3 regions of the Mesorhizobium sp. 128a genome follow, and region 3 is predicted to be linked to each of the others. Evidence: riboswitches for the same ligand, from Rfam matches in the RefSeq annotation. Region 3 holds a riboswitch; each other region holds the start of a gene.
The links. Region 3 has a riboswitch for cobalamin ahead of metE (5-methyltetrahydropteroyltriglutamate--homocysteine S-methyltransferase). Riboswitches for the same ligand answer to the same signal wherever they lie in the genome.
Positions count from the first base shown of each region.

Region 1: it holds a riboswitch for cobalamin, as region 3 does, so the genes downstream of both, ACWTU9_RS28030 (DUF1636 family protein) here and metE (5-methyltetrahydropteroyltriglutamate--homocysteine S-methyltransferase) in region 3, are expected to answer to the same signal.
Region 2: it holds a riboswitch for cobalamin, as region 3 does, so the genes downstream of both, ACWTU9_RS02360 (aromatic ring-hydroxylating oxygenase subunit alpha) here and metE (5-methyltetrahydropteroyltriglutamate--homocysteine S-methyltransferase) in region 3, are expected to answer to the same signal.

Region 1 covers NZ_JBSPKY010000022.1:33,074-38,909, forward strand. The annotation lists gene ACWTU9_RS28020 (cobaltochelatase subunit CobN) at 1-1,800, opposite strand, end outside; gene cobW (cobalamin biosynthesis protein CobW) at 1,820-2,857, opposite strand; gene ACWTU9_RS28030 (DUF1636 family protein) at 2,860-3,288, opposite strand; cobalamin riboswitch at 3,327-3,531, opposite strand; gene ACWTU9_RS28035 (winged helix-turn-helix domain-containing protein) at 3,561-4,760, opposite strand; gene ACWTU9_RS28040 (NADH-quinone oxidoreductase subunit A) at 5,094-5,459, shown strand; gene ACWTU9_RS28045 (NuoB/complex I 20 kDa subunit family protein) at 5,450-5,836, shown strand, end outside.
Region 2 covers NZ_JBSPKY010000001.1:517,896-523,731, forward strand. The annotation lists gene ACWTU9_RS02345 (serine kinase) at 1-969, opposite strand, end outside; gene ACWTU9_RS02350 (PqqD family protein) at 1,020-1,445, opposite strand; gene ACWTU9_RS02355 (2Fe-2S iron-sulfur cluster-binding protein) at 1,595-2,695, opposite strand; gene ACWTU9_RS02360 (aromatic ring-hydroxylating oxygenase subunit alpha) at 2,774-4,021, opposite strand; cobalamin riboswitch at 4,139-4,340, opposite strand; gene ACWTU9_RS02365 (DUF680 domain-containing protein) at 4,840-5,043, shown strand; gene ACWTU9_RS02370 (DUF680 domain-containing protein) at 5,125-5,328, shown strand; gene ACWTU9_RS02375 (DUF680 domain-containing protein) at 5,446-5,685, shown strand; gene ACWTU9_RS02380 (ABC transporter ATP-binding protein) at 5,760-5,836, opposite strand, start outside.
Region 3 covers NZ_JBSPKY010000037.1:6,772-12,607, forward strand. The annotation lists gene ACWTU9_RS31735 (winged helix-turn-helix domain-containing protein) at 649-1,338, shown strand; gene metE (5-methyltetrahydropteroyltriglutamate--homocysteine S-methyltransferase) at 1,922-4,261, opposite strand; cobalamin riboswitch at 4,351-4,552, opposite strand; gene ACWTU9_RS31745 (autoinducer binding domain-containing protein) at 5,017-5,388, shown strand; gene ACWTU9_RS31750 (LuxR C-terminal-related transcriptional regulator) at 5,339-5,767, shown strand.

The DNA.
Region 1 (5,836 bases), on a different contig from region 3:
ACGGCCGCGGTCGGGGACCAGAGCCACGGTGATGTTGCCGAAGGTCGCGGCGCGGAAGGGGAAATGTGGGGTGCTCGCCGATGATTGGCGTTCCTTCACACCCCCCTCTGTCCTGCCGGACATCTCCCCCGCAAGGGGGGAGATCAATTCGGCTTCTGGGATTTCGCCAATCGCCAACGATGGTGTTGCGCGGTTGGCGGAACCGCTGATCTCCCCCCTTGCGGGGGAGATGTCCGGCAGGACAGAGGGGGGTGCCTCGCGCAAACTTATCTCTTCTGCCTTTCCCCACGCCGCCTCTACCGCAGCAATAGCTTTAACCGGCAGACCCTTCGAGAAGTGGCGATACTTCTCCACCTCCAGCCCGTCGCCGCTCCGCTCCAGCAGATCCAGCAGCCCTCGCGGCGTTTGCGGAATCCCTTCAACCGCATAGCCCTGCGCCTTCAGGTCATGCAGCATCGCCAGCACGCTGGACGGCACATCCAGGCCCACGGCATAGCCGGTGCGGCCGGGCGCACTCGGATAATCCGGAATCAGGATCGCCAGCTTGCGCTCGGCGAGAGCTGTCTCCTGCAACCGGATGAAGGCCGCTACCCTGTCCGCGACCTGCTCCACACGATCCGGCTCCGGCCGGTTGGCGAAGGCGCGGTGGCCGAGTGCGGGATCGGTCTCGCTCTCGCCCTTGAAGGAAATCGCGCCGGCGAGGATGCGGCCGTCGAGTTCGGGCAGCACGACATGCATGGCGAGGTCGGCGGGCGCCAGGCCGCGCTGGTTCCTGTCCCAGACGTCGCGGCGTGTGGTGGCGACGATGACCTGGAAGACCGGCACGCCGGCGCGGTCGAACAGGGTTTCGACGCCTGGCTCGGCGCCGGAGGCGAAAGCGGTCGCGGTGATGATGGCGGTGGGGTTCAGGGCGGCCAGGGCAGGTTCGACGAAGGCCAGAGAGGTTGCGTCTTTCAGGCTGGAGACGAAGATCGGGACCGGGGCGAGGCCTCGCAGGCGGAGCGCTTCGACCAGCGCGTCGATCGGCGCGACATCGGCGGCGAGCAGCATCGAGCGGTAGAAGAGGATGGGGATGACCTTTCCCTCCCCCTCGAGGGGAGGGTGGCCCGAAGGGCCGGGTGGGGTCGGGGCGACTGGGTTCGACGCTTCTTGAAATCGCGGCGCCTTAGAAAGTCGGCGCACTTCACCGGCGACCCCACCCCCGGCCTGCGGCCGGACCCTCCCCTCGAGGGGGAGGGGGACGACGCCGCGGCCCGGCTCATAATAACCAGCCTTAGGCACAGCCACCGGCTCAGCCGCTGCCGCATCCGTTCCAGCCAATCCCGCCAGCCTATGCACCAGCGCGCTCATATTTGCCGGACCGCCCTCGCGGAAATAGCCGAGCAAGGCGTCCAGTTCCGCGCGCGGCAGCGTCGAGGCTTCGATCAGCCTGAGATCCTCGTCATGGCTTTCGCCAGGCAGCAGCGCCAGGTTTATGCCCCGCTCACGAGCAGTCGCGGCAAGCTGGTCGCAGCCATAGCGCCACCAGTCGTAGCCGCCGAGGATGCGCACCAAGATCACCTTGGCGTGGCGGGCGACACTGTCGACCCAGAGGTCGACGGACATGGGGTGTCGCAGGTCGCGGAGCGCCGCCAGCCGCATCGAGGGCAGGCGGGCGGTATCGGCCTTCCATGCCGCCGCGAGGCCGGCGAGGTCGCTATCGGTGAAGGACAGCGCCACGATATCCGCCGGCGTCTGCCTGAGATCAACTGGCTCGGCGAGATCGTCGAGCGAGGCGGATGTGGTCGTGAGTATATGCATCGCTGCCCGTGTTTTCGCGTCAGCCGGCCAGTATAGCCTCGATCGCCGGGCGGTTCAGCCCCTTCAGCCCGATGACGACGAGGCGCGAGCGGCGGTCGTCCTCGGCGGTCCAGGCGCGGTCATAGTAATGATTGACGCGCGGGCCGACGGCCTGCAGCAAAAGCCGCATCGGCTTGCCGCCGACATCGACGAAACCTTTGACGCGCAACACATTCTCTTCCTCGGCAACGGTGGCGACACGCTTTGCCAGGTCATCCGGATTGGCGATCGAGGGAATGTCGACAATGAAGGTGTCGAAATCGTCATGCTCGTGGTCGAAGGCGCCGTCATGATGCGACTTGCGGTTCTCGATGTCGTCCTCGACGGCGAGGCCGAGGCCGAGCAGCACCGAGGGGTCGACCTTGCCATGCGCGGTCGGCACGATTTTTACGGCCCGGGCGGAGTGCTCATTGATGATGGCGTTGGCGCGGGTCGAACCGGCGGCGTCCATCAAATCGCTCTTCGACAGGATGATCAGGTCGGCGCAGGCGATCTGGTCCTCGAAGACTTCCTCGACCGGATCGTCGTGATCGAGCGTTTCGTCAGCCACGCGTTGCGCCTGAAGCGCGTCCATGTCGTTGGCGACGCGGCCTTCGGCCAGCGCCGGGCCGTCGACCACGGCGATAACGCCGTCGACCGTCACCCGGCTCTTCACGCTGGGCCACTGGAACGCCTGGACCAGCGGCTTGGGCAGAGCCAGGCCCGATGTCTCGATCAGGATGTGGTCGACCTTCGGGGTCAGCGCCAGGATCTGATCGAGCGCCGGCACGAAATCGTCGGCAACGGTGCAACAGATGCAGCCATTGGCCAGTTCGACGATGTTTTCCTCGGGGCAGGTGTCGATGCCGCAGCCTTTCAGGATCTCGCCGTCGATGCCGATGTCGCCGAACTCGTTGACGATGATGGCAATGCGCTTGCCCCCCGCGTTTTCGAGGAGATGGCGGACCAGCGTCGTCTTGCCGGCGCCGAGGAAGCCGGTGACGACAGTGCAGGGAACACGGGAAACGGAAGCGGTCATGGTCAGTCCTTCAGCACGTCGAGGGGCGGGATGCGGGCAACGAGGCCGCGCTTGAGGCTATCGGGCCGGCCGCGCCAGGGCATGAGGCCGTCGGTCGAGGTGGCGAAAAGCTTTGCGCCGGTGACGAGATCGGCGCCGCTGGTCGCGGTCAGATCGCCGAAGACATAGCTCCAGCAGCCATCGCGCAGGATCGCGGCGCTGAGCCGGCGCTTGCAATTGCCGAGGCATTCGACGGTGCGGACGCGGATGTCGTCATCGGATGCGGCGCGGCGCGTGTCGCCGGCCAGCAGTTCGCCGGCGCGGGGATGGGCGTCGGAACCGGTCTCGTCGCGGCAGGAGGCGCAGACGACGACGGTGACGCCCGACAAGGCATCGCTATCGGCGGGCGAAAAATCCGCTGTGCCAGCCGAAAATCTGCTGTTCTGGTCCAAAAACCGGGCTCCTTGCCCGGAAACCCGCCGGGCGATCGGATACTTTGTCTCAGACGGCAGGTCTCCTGGCTCGCGAGTCGTCGCCTTGGTTAGCCGCCTTCCCGGTGTTACCCAGTGGCATTCGGCCTTGGCTCTTCGCTTACAGTTGCGGGGACAGCCGCGGATTTGAGATTTTCACCTCGCACCGCATTCCCTCTTAGCCCCTGCCGTTGCGGGCAAGGGACCGTCTGGAGCGGATTTAGGCTTTTGCGGGCAGCGGTGTCAACGCACGGCTACGACACGGCGATGTCGGCTAAAGGCTGCCCAAGATCGCCGGCCGGCGTGATTTGCATGCTTTCCAGTTCAAGCCAGCCTTGCATCTGCTTCAATTCCTCGAAGAGTTGGGCGACGGTGTCAGGCGGCGCGCCGGGTTCGGCATAGGCGGCGTGGACGCGAAGCACGCTGGCGGGCCGATCGGCCTTGAGGTCGACGCGCGCCACGATCCGGTCGCCCAGCAGGAAGGGCAGGACGTAGTAGCCGTATTGCCGCTTGTCGGCCGGGGTGTAGATCTCGATGCGGTAGTGGAAATCGAAGAGGCGCTCGCTGCGCGAGCGCTCGAAGACGACCGGATCGAACGGAGCCAGCAGGGCGCGGGCCTCGATTTTTCGGGGGATGCGGGCGTCCCGGTGGAAGTAAGCCGGCTTGTCCCAGCCTTCGACGCGCATCGGCAGCAGTTCGCCTAACTCGACCAGTTCCTCCAGCCGGCCCTTCATGTCGGCCGGCGACAGGCGGAAATAGTCGCGCAGGTCGCCGGAGGTCGCGATGCCGTGGGCGCGGGCGGAAATGCGCAGCAATTCGCGGTGTGCGTCCTCCGCTGTCGGCACGGGCATATCGAGGATCGCCTGCGGCAGGACGCGCTCGGGCAGGTCGTAGAAGCGCTCGAAGCCGCGACGGTGGGCGGTGGTGATGCGCCCGGCCCAGAACAGCCATTCAAAGGCGTGCTTGGCGTGGCTCCAGCCCCACCAGCCGCCAGAGCCCTTCTGGCCTTCGAGCGCGGAAGCAGCGATCGGGCCGCGCTCGGCGACCGCGCGGTAGATCTCCTCGATATAGGAGGCATGTTCGCGGCCCCATTTGGCCAGCCCCAGATACATTTCGTCGCCGCTCTCGGCGCGCTGCATGCGCCAGCGCATCAAAGGCCAGGTCTCGACCGGCAGGAACGAGGCCTCGTGCGCCCAGTATTCGAACACGGTGCGCTTGCGGGTGACGGCGGCATTGTCGAGCAAGGCAAGCGGGTAGGGGCCAAGGCGGGAGTAGAGCGGCATGTAGTGGGCGCGCACCACGGCGCTGACGGAATCGATCTGCAAGAGGCCGGTGCGCGAGAGCACGCGGGCGAGGTGGCGGCGGTCCGGTGTGCCGCCTGGGCGCGGGTCGGTAAAACCCTGCGCGCCAAGGGCGATCCGCCTGGCCATGGCGAGCGATATTTTGTCCTTCATCAAGATACCTTTGCCCCTGGTCCTGTTGCCGTATTTTTAGCCGGTGATTCCGGCCATGCTAGCAGGCTTGTGGCGGGAGACATGTCAGGAGACAAAAGTGGAGTAAAAAGTGAAGGAAATCAAACAAGAGCGGATCGGACCAGTTTTTCCCGACCTGCCGTCCAGCACTGCGTTTTGAACAAGGTTTGACTTGCTTCGCCGAAAGCCCTGCGCTAACCCTCGCCGCGTTGCAGCATAGGCACCTAAAACGGTTCAGCGGTTAAACTGTCACGCTTCCGCATTAGGGTTGGTTGCTGTAATCAACGTGGATTGGCCGCCAAGGGAAGCCGCAGCATGAACGCACTGCTCAGTTCGTACCTGCCCATCGTCCTCTTCATCGCCGTGGCGGCGGTCATTGGCCTGGTGCTTATCATAGCGCCGTTCCTGGTGGCCTACCGCAGTCCCGACCCGGAAAAGCTTTCCGCCTATGAGTGCGGCTTCAACTCGTTCGACGATGCCCGCATGAAGTTCGACATCCGCTTCTACCTGGTGTCGATCCTGTTCATCATCTTCGACCTGGAAGTGGCCTTCCTGTTTCCGTGGGCGGTGTCGTTCTCGAAGATCGGCATGCTCGGTTTCTGGTCGATGATGGTGTTTTTGGCGGTGCTGACCATCGGCTTTGCCTATGAATGGAAAAAAGGAGCGCTGGAATGGGATTGAACGACAGTTCCGGTACGCTCGTTGCGCCGAAGCCCAAAGGCCTGATCGACCCCAATACCGGTCGCCCGGTCGGTTCTGACGATCCGTTCTTCCTCGAGATCAACAATGAACTCGCCGACAAGGGCTTTCTGGTCACCTCGACCGAGGCGCTGATCACCTGGGCGCGCAGCGGTTCGCTGATGTTCATGACCTTCGGTCTGGCCTGCTGCGCCGTCGAGATGATCCACACGTCGATGCCGCGCTACGATTCGGAGCGGTTCGGTGTTGCGCCGCGCGCGTCTCCGCGCCAGTCCGACATCATGATCGTCGCCGGCACGCTGACCAACAAGATGGCCCCTGCGCTGCGCAAGGTCTACGACCAGATGCCGGAGCCGCGC
Region 2 (5,836 bases), on a different contig from region 3:
CGGCAGATCGCGAGCGAGTTCGCTGAAAAAGCGAAAGCCCGCCTCCCGCTCGCCCGGCATTTGCACGATGCCGGACGGCGCCAGCGCAATCATGGCGTCCTTGCGCGCTATGGGCATGATCGAGCTTTTCGTACCTCCACTGATATGGGGCACCATCAACGCAATAATGTCCAGACTCGCAGGAATTCGCCGGGATGCAATCTCGTCAATGTGAAAGGCGTGCTTGCCTTGCCAGTTCAGGGGTTGGTACGATTTCAGCCTGCGGTCCAGTTGCAGCCGCCTGAATCCTTCCGGGTCCTGCTTGAGCGTGGCAAACAGCGGATACGCCGTCACGTCTTCGGTCCTGTCTATCAGCACATAGTCGTCGCCGACGCTGTCGAGCCCGTTGATAAGGCCGGCGACGACAGTTCCCGATTTGCCGGCACCACCGGAGCCGGCCAGCAGCACACCCTTGCCGCCGATACCGAGGGTGCCGGCATGGGTGAGCCGCATGCCGCGCGCCGCATATTCCCAATGCAGGAAGGCCCGCAGCGGCGCCCCTTGTTCCCATGGCGGGAAGGCGTCGGCCGACATCATCAGTTGCGCCCCGACATGGCGTTGCGGATCATGGAACTGCCAGAAGTCGAGGTCGTGATAATAGCTGCCGCGCAATCCGGCCTCGGCCAGCCGGTTGGCAAAGGCATGATGGTTGTACTCGCCGCGGCCCCAGCTCGCCGGGGCGGCAACGCCGGCTATGCCCGGATGGGCGACGAAAATGCGGCAATCGCCGGATGCAGATGAATTGTCCGGAGTCGGTATGAAGGCGCGGCCCATGGCGTCCGCCAGCGCGCCATGATAGAGATGGACGGTCAGATCCAGCCAGGGCAACCGAACCTTGGTGGTGACGGGATAGCATGCAGCGGCGTCTTCTGCCGCCGCCAGCACATGGCGGGCATAGTCCGGCAGGGTTTGCAGCGTGATCGAGGGCATGGCCTGATTGTTCCAGCGTCCGGCACCGCGCCGGGTCGCCCGGGAAATGTCTATGCCTGCTTCACCGCAGGCCAGCCGAGCGGTTCCTCGACCTCATGGATGGGATCGACGATGATAAGATCGGCAAGATCGTCATGGACGTCGACCTTGAGCGGCTCACTGGTGGCGGCGAGTTCGGCCGCGAGCTCGCTTGAGAGCGGCTGCTCCGCCGTTTCGGCAGGCGCGAGCAGCCCGAAGTCGACCAGTCGCGCAATGAAGCTGTCGAGGTCAGCAGAACCGATCGTCGCTGCGCCGCCGGCGCTCGCTCCGACCAGCGACTGGGCGGCGACTCCTGACGACAACGCCTGCCATACCCGGCTGCCGGAATCGGAAAAGCCGAAATATTTGCCGTTCGAAAGGTCGAGAACGACGGCCTCGCCATCGAACGATTCGAAAACGATTTCCTTGCTCGCCACCGCGTAGACCCGCTGCTGCATCGCTTCTTCCCCGCCGCAGCCGCCCGGAACAGGCCGCTCATGTTACACGATTTGCCGGGCTCCCCTGAAACTGCGTCTAACCAGTTGGTCTTTCTTTGGCAAGTCAAGGCCCAGCGAGGACGGCCAGGGTGGCGGCGTTGTCAGTTCGATCAGGCCTCGATTTCGAGCGCCGACAGCGGTTTCGAGCAGCAGGCAAGGATGAAGCCGTCCTCGATCTCATGGTCGAGGATGCCGCCATTGTGGCTCATCTCGACAGCGCCGGAGACCTTCTTCACCTTGCAGGTGCCGCACAGGCCGAACTCGCAGGCGGCTGGTATCCGCACGCCAGAGGCGCGCGCCGTCTGCAGCACGGTCTGGCCAGCGACGCAGGCGGCGTCGACCTCCGAAAGCGAGAAGCGGATCGGTGTCACGGCTTCGACAGGAACAGCGGTGCCGTCTTCAGCTGGTGAGGCAAACGGCGCTGGGACTTCCTCCACCGCAGGCGCGGCAAAACTCTCCTGATGATATTTCGTCATATCGAAGCCGGCGGCATCCAACATGCCGCGCACGGCGCGCATGAACGGATCGGGGCCGCAGCAAAAGATCTCGCGTTCGCGGAAATCGGGCGCCAGCAGCGGCAGCCGGATCGCGTCGATGCGGCCCATATGACCGTACCAGCCTTCACGGCTCGAGCGTTCCTCGATCATGAAGCCGAGCGACAGGCCGGGCATATGGCCGCCGAGCAGTTCGAGTTCCTTGCGGAAGATGATCTCTTCGGCACGCCGCGCGCAGTTGACGAAGCCCACATCCGTCCATGGCGCGCAATCGTTCAGCCAGCGCAGCATCGACATCATCGGCGTCACGCCGGAGCCGGCAGAAATGAACAGATATTTTGCCGCCGGGTGGCTGTGCAACGAAAAATCGCCGGCCGGTCCATAGGCCTTGACGTGCGAGCCGGGCACCAGATGGTCGAACATCCAGCGTGTGCCGATGCTGCCGGCCTGTGCCTTCACCGTCACCGCGATCGAAAACGGCCGCGACGGCGAGGATGACAGCGTGTAGGTGCGCATCAGCGGCCCGTCCGGTGTCGGCAGCTCCAGCGTCACGAACTGGCCCGGCTTGTAGCGGAACCAGGTCTGGTTGTCGGAGCGGAAGGTGAAGGTCTTGACGTCAGGCGCCTCGTCGCTGACGCCGATCACTTCCAGCACCTGCAGCTTGTCGTTCCACGGCGCCATCTGGTCGAGATGGCGATAGAGCCCAAGATCCGTCATCGCATTCATCCCTCAAGTCCTTTTGCTCTGCTCATGTCATGATCCCAAAACCGCGAAACACTTTTGGGCGACATGAGCTCACGCCACGCTGCGCAGCGCCGGCCGGCCGCCTTCGGCAAGACGGGGACCGATGAAGCCCGCGTACCATTCGACGAATTGGATCACGCCACCCTCGTGCAGCTCCGAATAGGGGCCCGGCTCATAGGCCGGCGACAGGATGCCGAAGGCGTTTTCCTCGACGATGCGGCGGTCCTGGTCGTTGGTCTCGGTCCAGACATGCGTGAGCTCTTCAAGGCTGTAATCGACGCCCTCGATCGCATCCTTGTGTACCAGCCACTTGGTTGTCACCGCGGTTTCGGTGGCGCTGATCGGCAGCACGCGGAAGGTCACGGCATGGTCGATCAGGATGTGGTTCCAGGTCGTCGGATAGTGGTAATGCATCAAGGTGCCGATGCGATCGGCGGCAACGGTGTCGGAAAGGTTCTTCGTCACCGCGCGCTTTCCCGTCATCGTATAGCTGACGGCATCGCGCAGCAGCGGCGCGCGGGTGGCGCGATATTGTCCGGCCGGATCGATGCGGAACTTGCTCGGCAGGCCCGCCGCCTCACATTTTGCCCAGTGCGCCACCATCTCCGGGTCGCTGTCTGCGCCCTGCACACCGGTCACGGTCGGCGCTTCCGGAAATGTCTTGCACAGTTCGGGATGGTTGCCGGCGCAGTGATAACACTCGCGGTTGTTTTCCCAGACCAGCTTCCAGTTGCCCTTCTCGATGATCGTGCTCTCGAAGGCGACCTTGGCTTCATTCAGCCGGTGCGGCTTGAGGTACGGTTCGATCATGGCCCGCATCGGCGCGAAGTCTGCGGGTTCTTTCGCCAGGCAAATGAAGACGTAACCGGCCACACTTTCGCAGGCGACCGGCTTCAGGCCGAACTGGCTCTTGTCGAAACCCTCGGCCATCTGGCGGGCAAACAGCAGTCGGCCATCCAGCTCGTAGGTCCACTGGTGATAGGGGCAGACGAGCTTCGCCGCCGTGCCTTTCTCAGTGTTGCAGACGCGGCTGCCGCGATGACGGCAGGAATTGTGAAAGGCGTTGATGTTGCCCTTCTGGTCGCGGACAAGCACCACCGGATAGTCGCCGATCTGCACGGTGATATAGCTGCCGGGCTTCGGCAGCTCGCAATCATGGCCGATGAACAGCCAGTCGCGATACCAGATCAGCTCCATGTCGAGCTTGAAGTAGTCCGGGTCGGTGTAGAAGGGCTGCTCGAGCGAATAACCTTGCTTACGGCTGTTCAAGAGCCTCTGCATGTCGTTGCGCGCATCCATAGTTCTGTCCTCATGGTTCAAGGACTGAACTTGGTGGTGATGGAGGAAGGATCGGCTGCAGGCCAGCGCGATGCCGGACATGCACTATCCACCTCTTGACCGCCCACCGCGATCAGTCGAGTTCAAGTATCTCGGGCTGGTTTCCGGGCTCTGGAGTTGTCCTGCGGACCATCGCGACACCTTCCCAGGCTTCTCGCCCAGTGGTCTCCCGTTGCGACTTGAACTCCACCACCGTTGCGGGGGCAGCGCCGGATTCTGACCGGCTTCCCAATTCTCCGCTCCGTCGTCACGAAGCGGCACCTGAGATGCGATCATCTAATCACGGCAGCGGTCGCGACATCGGCATGAAAGCGACATCGTCTCCATGCGGCGCGACACGCATCGCATGCGCATAGGCTGGCGACTGCGGGGCCGAAATCCTGATTTGGCGAGCGATCTTTGCTGTTTCGAATCGCCTCTTATCCGGCTCTTGGCCGGGTCAAAAAAGACCAACAGTATCGAAAAGTGACTATTAGCAATTTCTAAAATCGAACCGAACGGTTCGTTTCTGTTGACAATGCGTGCAGGACGGTGTGAACGCTGACGCCCTGACACACTCGGTGAGCCTGATGGCGCTGTTACGTAAGGCTTTGTATTATTTGCATAAAACGAGATGGTAGGCATGCTTACGAAAATTACAAGAGGTGAAGTCATGGCCCAGCCGGAACAACTTCGTGATTGGAAACCAGCCTCTGGCTTTCCCACATCGGGCCTGTCCGAACGACGCGAATTCTCCCACCACACGCCGCTAGACGGACAGACAAACTGGAGTGCTAAAAATGAAAAAGATCATCCTCACTGCCGCCGCCGTTTTGGCCGTCACCGGCAGCGCCTTCGCTAGTAGCGACAATTACGGTTCCAATGGAGCGAACCAGCCCACCGCAGCGGCTGACGGCTCGTATACGGCTTCCATTCAGAAGTCGGCGCCCGTTGATAAGCGGCCCGTCGTTCAGGGCAGCGACCGCAACCTCTTCGGCCATTAACAGCTGATCCCGATCCAAACAAAAAGAGTGGCGGCCCATCCGTCGCTGTTGGGATCTCCAAGAAATTCAGGAGTATTTGAAATGAAAAAGATTATCCTCGCTGCCGCCGCCGTTGTGGCCATTTCCGGCAGCGCTTTCGCCGCCAGTGACAACTATGGTTCGAACGGTGCCAACCAGCCTGCGGTTACGTCGACCGACAGTGGCCACACGGCTTCGGTTGCGAAGTCGGATTCGGCTGCTCAGGCCCCCGCACAGGGCGCCGACCGCAACCTCTTCGGCCGCTAACGGCCGATCGGGATCCGACCTCAGGGTTTTCCAACAACGATCCCGGTCGAACATCGAACAAATCGCAGAGCGGCGGGATAGCCGCTTTGCCGCATGATGAAACTCAGGAGACCTGAAATGAAGAAGATTGCTCTTGCTGCCGCTGCGCTTTTGGTTGCCGCCGGCAGTGCTTACGCCCGCAACGATAATGTCGGCTCCAGCGCCGTCGACAACCAGGCGACCGCCAACGTCGACAACACACGGACGTCGTCGGTTCCGAACACCGGTTCGCCGGTCTACAAGCTGTTGAACTCGTCGGGCGACGTACAGAAATCCGTGCCGCAAGGCAGCGACCGGGACCTCTTCGGCAACCGCTAACAGCCGAAGTTTCCAAAAAAAAGCGGCGGGCCTGGCCCGCCGCTTTTTTTCATGCCGATACGACGAGCCGACTCTCAGGCAGCCTTCACTTCCACCGGCTTGAGCGAGAACGAGTGTCCGTCGGCATCGAAGATGTGCAGGTCGCCGGCAT
Region 3 (5,836 bases):
ACATCTTGAAGACTCGGTGGCCTGTCGGCTCTATCATCGCGCTGGGGCGCGCGGGACCGAAAGCACGCCAGGCGGGCGAGAGCAATATTGCGTTTTGTCGAGTCCGCGACACTGTGTGGGCCAGCGTCATCTTCTGCTGCATTCTCGTTAAACCGCTGAAATAAAAGGTCGCAAAATCTTTTCTGCGGCTCCCTTCGCGTTGGCACGAATTTTGATTTTCTGGTCTGGAGACAAGGAACTGCCGGGAGGCTTTTGGTGGCGCGGGACGAAACGGGCGCGAAGCTAGCAAGCAACCTTGTCAGGTTAGCATCAGATAGCGCGCGCATAAGGGGCGAGGAGCTTGCGCCGAACTGTAGCTGCGATTTGCGTGGACTCTTTATCGCACCAGCTCGGATTTACCGGCCGGTTTTGCCTGGCATACCCCCAATCCAACAGCTGATCCACGGCCTCCATCGCGGGCCGACAAGGAACCCCGTACATGAGGTGTTTGGGTACTCTTCGTTTCCAGGGCAACACCAATTGCCAATGGGCCTCGGGCCATGAGGGAATTGTCTCGTGGCAGGGGTAGAACGACAGCTGGCGCATCGAACCGGCGCTCGAGAGCGAGCTGGCTCGCGACCCAATGCTGATTCATTGAAGGGCCCGCAGATGAAGCCACTAGTCCTGATCTGTTCGCAGGATGCCGAGTTCTACCTGTTCTTCAGTCACGTGCTGGAGGCGGACGGATTCGCAACCGAGCTGGCCGGCGGGATGGACGACGCGATCCGACAGGCGACTGAGCGCAATCCGCAGGCTGTTCTCCTGGACTGCCAACCGGCTAACGCTGCCGGCCCGGGGATCTGCGCCCGGCTGAAAGGCGAGCTGCAAACGGACGCCCTGCCCGTGATCGCCCTGATCGCGTCCGGCGCCGAGCACCAACAGCTCGATCTGCTCAAGGCTGGCATCGACGAAAGTTTCCTTCGGCCCTTCGCGCCGGCTAAATTGCTTGGGTATTTAGGCGGGAAGCTGCGGACGCCGCTGCTTTCCAACGGAGGGAACGCGGGGTCGCTGACCTGCGGACAACTTAAGATGGAGTTCGGCAGCCATCGGGTACATTGCAATGGCCAGCAACTCCATCTAGGCCCACTCGAGTACAACATGCTACGTCACTTGATGGAAAATCCTGGCAAGGTCTGCAGCCGCCACGAACTTGTTAGCGCGGCCTGGCCCGCCAACATCCATGTCGGCGCGCGCACCGTGGATGTCCATGTCAGCCGACTGAGAAAGGCACTCTCCCCCCACAACGTCATCCGAACTATACGCTCGGCGGGTTATGCTCTCGAAGAGCAGGAAATCTGAATTGACGATCGTGTCCTCGTGTGTGGTGTAACTCGGCGGAGCAAAAGCTGCTCGCGAGCGCGCCCTCGATAGCGCTGTAGCGAGCGAGCGGCTTTGCGGTGGTCATAGGCGCTTCCGATCGGGTCTGACTGCGACAACCGCCCTGTACCGGAATGGCTACCGATGAGCGACGACATGGTGAACCTGCACGCTCGTGGAGAATACACTCGACGCCGAACTCTTGGGTGAGAGGATCTGGTACAAGCCAGCAGTTAGAGGCTCTGGCGAATGCGGGTCATCGACAACTTCCACACGCAGGGTTAAAGCGGCATTATGTGACGACGCTCTGGGTTAGGTTCAGCGGACTCGACGCTCGGCTTGCTGAAGATGCGCTCTGGGTCAAGGCAGCGTCATTCGATGGGTGTACAGATCGCGGGTCGGAGCAAGAACCGGACCCTCGAATAAGTGCCCATCAGCGCGCACCGCTTCTGCGGCGTTCTGACCAAACGAGACATGCTCGACGCGGCGCCTGGCGCCGGCACTCAGTTCTAACCACTCCACTGCACTCTATGCCGCCGTCCACCGGGCGCGGCATAGACATTTGCTAGGCCGCCTTCGGCGCGTCTCTTTGAGAACGCGCGGCTTTGACCATGTTGACGAGTGCGGGACGGACTTCCTCCCATCGACGTGTCTTCAAACCGCAATCGGGGTTGACCCAAATCTGACTGTCGCAAAGGCGCTGGCGCGCTTGAGAGAGCAGGCTGGTCATCTCATCGACTCCCGGCACCCGCGGTGAGTGGATATCATAGATGCCCGGTCCAATCTCGTTCGGATATTTAAAGCGTCGGAAGGCGTCGAGCAATTCCATCTGCGAGCGAGAGGTTTCGATGGAGATCACATCGGCATCCATCGCCGCGATCGCGTCTATGATGTCATTGAATTCGGAGTAGCACATGTGCGTGTGGATCTGGGTCACATCGTACACGCCCGTCGAAGCCAGCCGAAAGCATTCGACAGCCCATTCGAGGTAATGCTTCGACTCGGATTTGCGCAGCGGCAAGCCCTCGCGCAGCGCAGCTTCGTCGATCTGAATCACCTTGGCGCCGGCGCTTTCGAGATCACCTACCTCGCCGCGAAGGGCGAGCGCGATCTGACGACAGACGACCGAGCGCGCAAGATCGTCGCGTACAAAGGACCAGTTCAGAATCGTCACGGGGCCGGTGAGCATGCCTTTGACAGGTTTGTCTGTCAGCGATTGAGCGTATCGCCACCAGCGCACCGTCATGGGATTGGGCCGCGATACGTCACCAAAGATGATCGGGGGGCGCACACAGCGCGACCCGTAGCTCTGTACCCAGGCATGCTGCGTGAAGGCAAAGCCGGAAAGCTGCTCGCCGAAATATTGCACCATGTCGTTTCGTTCAAACTCGCCATGCACCAGCACGTCCAGCCCGATCTCCTCCTGCCAACGGATGGCTGCTTCGATCTCCTTCCTCAGGAATTCCTCATAGTCGACATAGCTCAGTTCTCCCTTTGCATGGGCCGCACGCGCATTACGAATCTCGGGTGTTTGCGGGAAAGAGCCGATCGTCGTAGTCGGGAAATCCGGCAAGCAGAGCCTTTCGTCCTGAAGCCTGGAGCGTTCAGAGAATTCGCTGTTCCTCCGCGTCATACCTTCGTCAACAAAGGCGAGGCGTCCTTCGACCAGCGGATCATGGACCTTCGGAGACGTCAAACGCGCGGCGGCTGCTTGGGTCGAAGACTCCAGCTCTGCCGCAACCGCCTCCCGGCCTTCGGACAAGGCCCGGGCGATCGTGGTCAGTTCGTCCATCTTCTGTGCCGCGAATGCGAGCCATGACTTTACGTCCCGGTCGATCGTGGTTTCCAGTTCGAGGTCGATCGGCACGTGCAGAAGCGAGCACGAAGGCGCGATCTCCACTCGCTCCAGCGGCCAGCCGGCGACGACCGGCTTGATCCGGTCAAGCATGGGGCGCAGGTTTGCGCGCCAGACGTTGCGACCGTCGATCAGGCCAAGCGAAAGCACCAGGTGTTTTGGCGCAAGCCGGCCCACTGCCTCCAATTGTTCGGGTGCACGTGCAAGGTCGAGATGCAGGCCCGCCACAGGAAGCGAAATTGCGGTCTCGAGATTGCCATCTAGGCCGCCGAAGTAGGTGGCGAGCATGATCTTTAGCTCCGGCGCCGCTTTCGAAAGGCGGTCATAGGCAAAGTTGAACGCGTCTTGCTCGTTTGGAATGAGGTCGAGCACAAGCGCCGGCTCATCGATCTGCACCCAGTCGGCGCCCGCGAGTTTCAGTCGACGTAGCAGCAGCTCGTAAACGGGCAGCAGCCGCGGCAGCAGCGAAACAGGGTTGAAGTCCCGGGTGGGCGACTTGGCGAGCTTGAGGAAGGTGACGGGCCCAAGGATGGCCGGGCGAGTGTGAATGCCCAACGCTCTGGCATCAAGGAAGTGATCCAATGGCTTTGACGACGATAGGGCAAAGGCTTGATCATCGGCGAGCTCGGGGACCATGTAGTGGTAATTGGTGTCGAACCACTTTGTCATTTCCAGCGCTGTCACGGCCTGACTGTGATTGGTCTGCCCGCCACCGCCAGCTTCTCCTTGGCTGCCCCGCGCCATGGCAAAATAGGTGTCGAGCGAGATTTCCCCCTCGTTCCAGCCATAGCGTGGCGGGATCGCGCCGACCATTGTTGCCGTGTCGAGCACATGATCGTAGAGCGAGAAGTCGTTGGACGGGATCTTTGTCACGCCGCGTTCGCGTTGTTCAATCCAGTTCGCGACACGCAGCGCCCGCGCCGTTTCGAGAAGGTCGGCGGCGGAACATTTTCGCGACCAATAGGCTTCAAGCGCGCGCTTTAGCTCGCGACAGCGCCCAATGCGCGGCACGCCAAGCGTGGCTACAGGAACTTTGTGACAGAGAGACATACCATACCCCGATGATTGGGGCGTGGATGCAAAGCAGACGTTGGCAAGCAGACGAGCCGGTTGCTACGCCCACCGAGACACCCCGCCCGTGGACCTTGTTCGCCGAGGCAGGTTTCCTGGCTCGCGGGTCAACACCTCAGCCCGTCTTCCCGAGGCTATTGACCTCAGTGACATGAGTGGGCTTGGCTCACCGCTTACAGTTGCGGGGGCAGCGACGGCATCTTCACCGGCTTCCCTCTTAGCTCTGTTGCGGACGAACCGCATCAGAGAACCATCGACTACTTACATTCCCCGGAGAGGACATTGCTGTCAACCACATAAACAAATCTTTGTATCGTGATCCGACTGGTACGATAGTTGCCAGGAGTCGGGTGATCGCGACCGTCCTTTCGGCCGGTAGCCTGCTCAATTTCTTTGCCAAGCGTGTGGAGCGAACTGTCGCAGGTTCCAGACTGCGAACTGACAGGGGTTGACTCCGATCATGCTGCAAGGAACATTTCCGATATACTCGAACTGAGCTTAGTCAGAGGGCAATCATGCTCGAATTGCGCACTCGGTGACGCGCGCGGAACGGATCTGCCCGCCGGTCGACTGGCATCAAGACCATGCTCGACCTCAGCCCGAGCAACATCGCTCATCCGGTCGAACGACAGCGAGGACAGTTTTCGGCCAGCCCCGGTCGGCCAGCAATGCGAGATGCTTGACCCGGCACTCACCCGAGCCGCAAACGACCACCATTATGGAAGCAATGCGTTATGGAAGCACCTGCGCTTTGGCGTCGGCACCTCGATGACACGTTCGAGTTCCTCAATCATATACACAAAAGCTCGAGCCAGCAGGAAATCTGTCGCCATCTGATTTCCTATGCCGAGCGGTTTGGCGCCAGAAACGTGTTGGCAGGACCGATCCCGCCGCCGCGTGCCTTGAGACGCGAGCAGATTTCCCATGTGCTGCTTGACGCTTGGCCACAGCAATGGTCGGAGCGCTATTTCTCCAACGGCTACCTTTATCGCGACCCCACCATTCGGCTTGTGAATCGTGGGGCCACGCCCTTCAGGTGGAGCGAGATCAATCAAGTTGTGCCGGTTTGTTTCCTTCGGCCGACGGATCATTGCGGAGGCAACTGAGTTTAATCTACGCGACGGCTTCACGATTCCGTTCGCGACATTGAACGGACAGGCGGTTGGATTTTCCGTTGCCGGGGAGAAGCTCGAGCCGGATCCGCACGACCGTCTCGCCTTTCAGTTCGTCGCCGCCTGCGCCTTCGGTTGCGCGGCCGTTCTGGCAGATGGAAAACGAGCCTCGAAACCGGTGCGTCTGTCACCTCGACAACAGGACGTCCTGCGCTGGGTTGCCGAAGGCCGCACCGTCGACAAGATCGCTGATCGCCTGAACATCAGCCGCAACACCGCAGATACGCATCTGCGATTGGTGCGCGAGAGGCTCGGTGTGACAAACAACGTGCATGCAGTCACGAAAGCTTTCCGCCTGGGGCTGATCAGCTAGCCTCCCGCCATTGCGTGATGCCGCAACGGTCCACGATGAACCGGCGGTTCGTCAACCGATCATCGGTGA